2 regions of the Massilibacterium senegalense genome follow, and region 1 is predicted to be linked to the other one. Evidence: riboswitches for the same ligand, from Rfam matches in the RefSeq annotation. Region 1 holds a riboswitch; the other holds the start of a gene.
The links. A riboswitch is a leader RNA that binds a small molecule or an ion and turns the genes downstream of it on or off. The one in region 1 is predicted to bind S-adenosylmethionine.
Positions count from the first base shown of each region.

Region 2: it holds a riboswitch for S-adenosylmethionine, as region 1 does, so the genes downstream of both, BN1372_RS11355 (O-acetylhomoserine aminocarboxypropyltransferase/cysteine synthase family protein) here and metK (methionine adenosyltransferase) in region 1, are expected to answer to the same signal.

Region 1 covers NZ_LN831786.1:1,487,095-1,489,507, forward strand. The annotation lists gene BN1372_RS10725 (phosphatase PAP2 family protein) at 1-120, shown strand, start outside; gene metK (methionine adenosyltransferase) at 156-1,355, opposite strand; SAM riboswitch class I at 1,536-1,647, opposite strand; gene pckA (phosphoenolpyruvate carboxykinase (ATP)) at 2,034-2,413, shown strand, end outside.
Region 2 covers NZ_LN831786.1:1,610,222-1,612,634, forward strand. The annotation lists gene BN1372_RS11355 (O-acetylhomoserine aminocarboxypropyltransferase/cysteine synthase family protein) at 47-1,351, opposite strand; SAM riboswitch class I at 1,462-1,568, opposite strand; gene BN1372_RS11360 (hypothetical protein) at 1,625-2,086, opposite strand.

The sequences.
Region 1 (2,413 bases):
GCACTGCTCGTTGCATCATCCCGAATCTTTTTAGGACTTCATTATCCTAGTGATGTTCTCGTCGGAATTTTACTCGGTTCTATTACTGGAATAGTTTGTTCTTCTATTATGATAGGATAACAAAAGTCACTCCCATTCCAGAGTGACTTTTGTTATTATGCTTCTTCTTTTAAAATAGCTGCTTTATCTGTTTGTTCCCAAGGTGCATCAATATCCGTACGTCCGAAATGACCATATGCCGCTGTTTTTTGATAAAGTGGGCGACGAAGATCAAGCATTTTCATAATACCAGCTGGACGAAGGTCAAAATGTTTGCGAACTAGCTCTACTAAGCGTTCTTCAGAAACTTTTCCTGTTCCAAATGTATCTACTGCAATAGAGACCGGCTTTGCAACCCCAATTGCATATGCTAATTGTACTTCACATTTTTCTGCAAGTCCTGCAGCGACAATATTTTTTGCAACGTAACGAGCTGCGTATGCAGCAGAACGGTCTACTTTTGTTGGGTCTTTTCCTGAAAAAGCACCACCGCCGTGACGCGCATATCCACCATATGTGTCTACGATAATTTTTCTACCTGTTAATCCGGCATCTCCTTGTGGTCCTCCAATAACGAAACGACCAGTTGGATTAATAAAATATTTTGTATCATCATCAATAAAGTTCTGTGGAACAACTGGTGTAATGACATGATCGTGTAAATCTTTTTTAATTTGTTCTAATGTAACATCTGGTGCATGTTGTGTGGAAATAACAATCGTATCAATCCGAACTGGTTTTCCACTCTCATCGTATTCTACTGTTACTTGTGTTTTTCCATCGGGACGTAAGTAGTCTAATTCCCCATTTTTACGCACTTCACTTAAACGACGTGCTAATTTATGCGCCAAAGAAATAGGTAAAGGCATAAGTTCTGGCGTTTCATTACAAGCAAATCCAAACATTAATCCTTGGTCCCCAGCACCGATTGCTTCGATTTCTTCTTCTGTCATTTGACCTTCACGTGCTTCTAACGCTTCATTAACGCCTTGAGCAATATCTGGTGATTGTTCATCAATAGACGTTAACACTGCGCACGTATTCGCATCAAATCCGTATTTTGCTCGTGTATATCCAATATCACCAATTGTTTTACGAACAATTTTTGGGATGTCTACATACGTCGATGTAGTAATCTCACCTGTCACTAATACCAATCCAGTATTTACTACTGTTTCACAAGCAACACGAGCATGAGGATCGTCTTTTAAGATGGCATCTAAAATGGCATCTGATACTTGGTCACAAATTTTATCTGGATGACCTTCTGTTACAGATTCTGATGTGAATAAGCGACGTTCAACTTTTTTTGACATGAACGTACCTCCTTCGTAAACTAATAGATACGGTACTCGTCCCATTTATTTATGAGATGTAATGAAAGCCGTTTTATTTCTCCCTTATTTTCAGTTCTTTTCAAAAGAACATACGTGCAAATAACAAAAAAAACCTTTCCCACTTTAATTATTTAGGAAAAGGTTGACGTTTGGCTTTTCCTCTTATCGTTCAAAGCTATTGCTTCGCACCAGGTTTAGCACCTTTTCACCATGAAGGTGTTGGTTGCCGGGTATCATCGGGCCTGTTCCCTCTACCAACTCGGGATAAGAGTATCCGTTCGTTCAAATGATAACGAACAATCGGATTCCTGTCAACAAAATGACTGGAATATTTTCAAATATTGAAACAATGTTACATCAAATGTCTCCTCTCAGCATTATTCTGAAAATTCCGTATGATAAACGGTTCATTTTTTTGATTACATCTGTTATATTATAGTAAAATTCATTATTATGTTGTTTTATGAAGGCGACGTTTTACTGGTACTAAATATTGGATATTTTTTATTTTTGACAAAAGTGTGAAATAGTATAGACTAATTTTCTAAATATGTTATACTATTTTTCGAATTATGAGATTTCCATTATTTTTTACATGTAAAATTGACATCAATATCGATGCTGAATAGAAAATTGAAAAAGGATGGTTTTGCAAAAATGGGTACTGTTGAATATTCAAAGGATTTACTTGATCTTTTAGCTGGTAAGAATATGCTTAATAACTTATCTGTTCCACAACTGATGGAAAAAGCATTAGAACGTAACGAAGGAAAACTGTCTTCTACTGGCTCATTAGTTGTATCCACAGGTAAATATACGGGTCGTTCTCCTAAAGATAAATTTATCGTAGATGAACCTTCTGTAAAAGATAAAATTAACTGGGGTTCTGTAAACCAATCAATTTCACCTGAACACTTTGACCGTCTTTATAAAAAGGTGATTAATTACTTAAGTGAAAAAGAAGAAGTATTCGTATTTGATGGTTTTGCAGGAGCAGACCCAGAACATCGTTTACAAATTAAAGTAGTAAATGAATA
Region 2 (2,413 bases), 120 kb from region 1:
AAGAACATGAGAAAAATTTTAGCACGATAACTTTAGGGTGTCAATCTTAAGCGCGACTTTTCAATCCTGTTGCTTTTTCAATTGCTTGTTCTAAATCATTCACAATGTCATCAATATTTTCAATTCCGACAGATAAACGAATTAAATCGTCTTTTACACCAGCTTCTTTTAATTCTTCATCGGATAATTGCGAATGCGTTGTGCTTGCTGGGTGAATAATTAAACTTTTCACATCCCCAACGTTGGCAACGTGTGACCATAAGTTCACATTATTAATGACTTCACGTCCAGCCGCACGCCCACCTTTAATACCAAATACAACGACAGAACCTGCACCCTTTGGTAAATATTTTTTCGCTAATTCATAAGAAGGATGATCCTCACTGCCAGGATACAATACCCAACTTACAGCTGGATGATTTTTTAAATATTCTACTAGTTTTTGTGCATTAGCAACATGTTCTTTCATCCGAACGTGTAATGTTTCTGCACCTAATGATAATAAAAACGCATTGAACGGACTTAACGCTGCACCTGTATCCCGTAGTAATTGTACGCGAATTTTTGTTACAAATGCTGGTGCGCCTAAATCTGCAAATACTACTCCGTTATAGCTTGAGTCTGGCTCTGTAAAACCTGGGAATTTATCAGAATGCCAATCGAATGTTCCACCATCGACAATCACACCACCCATTGCTGTTCCGTTCCCACCAATCCATTTTGTTGCAGAGTGAACAACAATGTCTGCACCGAATTCAATTGGGCGACATAAATACGGAGAAGCAAATGTGTTATCAATAATTAACGGAATACCTGCTGCATGTGCAATAGCTGCCACTGCTTCAATATCTAATACGTTTAAGCTTGGGTTCCCAACTGTTTCTGCATAAATTGCTTTCGTTTTTGGTGTAATCGCTGCCTTGATTGCTTCTAAATCAGTTGGATCTACAAATGTTGTATTTACTCCATACTTCGGTAATGTATGTTGGAATAAATTAAACGTTCCACCGTATACATTAGCAGATGACACAATTTCATCGCCTGCACCTGCAATATTTAAAATGGCATATGTAATCGCTGCACTACCACTTGCAACAGCTAAAGCTGCGACGCCACCTTCCATTGCTGCAATTCTTTCTTCAAAAGCACTTGTTGTCGGATTCATTAATCGAGTATAAATATTTCCTGGTTCTGCTAATGAAAATAAATTAGCAGCATGGTCGGCACTATTAAAAAGATACGCATTGGTTAAATAAATTGGGAGTGCATGTGCGTTTGTTCCTTCGTTTTTCGGCAGTCCTGCGTGTACACCTAATGTTTCTAATTGATACTCACTTGTGTCTTTTGTCATTATTCGTCTCCTCCTTGGGGATTATACCGACATCTTATACGCTTATCTAGAAGAAGTAACTATTCAAAAAAGCCCTCTCTTGTTGAGAAGAGAAGGCTTTATCATCACTCTTCTCATCTACCAGAACATCGATTGTTCTGCAGGATTTAGCACCGTGTTTCACACAACCGGTTGCCGGGCTTCATAGGGCCAGTCCCTCCGCCGCTCTTGATAAGAACTATGGAATTGTCAGTATTTTTTGATTTATTTTGATTAATTGAAATATTATCACCACTATTCTGATAAGTCAACCCTTTTTTTCGTTTTATTTGCACGTTCTAAAATAAACGAAATCTTTTTTGTTAATGCGGTTGTTTCCCCTTTTGCAAGAGATACTTCAAAAGATTTTGGACCACTAAAAGAAGCAATTGTATAAATAAATGTTTTTCCGTGTCGATCAATTACGCGTTGAATCTCGTTTGATTCCAGATAAAAGAACGGATACGCTTGTTTCGCATAACCGATAAACACCCCGTCGTCATAGACGATAATATCCAAATCTTCATACGTTTTCCCTTTATCAGTTAAAATGTAATTAATTTTGCCTTCCCATATTTTCATCTCTTTATTCGAATCTAATACAACGACATCTTCTAACTGTTCATTTTTCGTATCTTTCTTAAACGTTTGCCAAGTGACAATCGTTAAAAATGAAACAAAAATAAATCCCATCGCATAAATTACGAGATTTCCCATTGGTCGATTCCTCATTTCATGTCCTATCCCTATTTTCTACCTATCTACTTTCTCATTTTAACGAAAGCAAAATATTTTCTCAATCTTTAGCTTTATCAAAAAAGTGGAGAGGGACTCGTTCAACGACGGAACTAGAAGGTGAAGAACGGAAGAAGCACTTTTTTGCTTCTGTAGGGGTTTGAATTCTAGCGGAAGTCGTTAGCTCCTTGTAGCTAGATTATCAAAAAAAACGGAGGTCTCTCGATTTTGTCAGTTTGATCCCTCATTTAACTATTTGCAGGCCTACCTTAACATTTTGAAGTAGGGGCTTTACCCGTTAATGTGGGA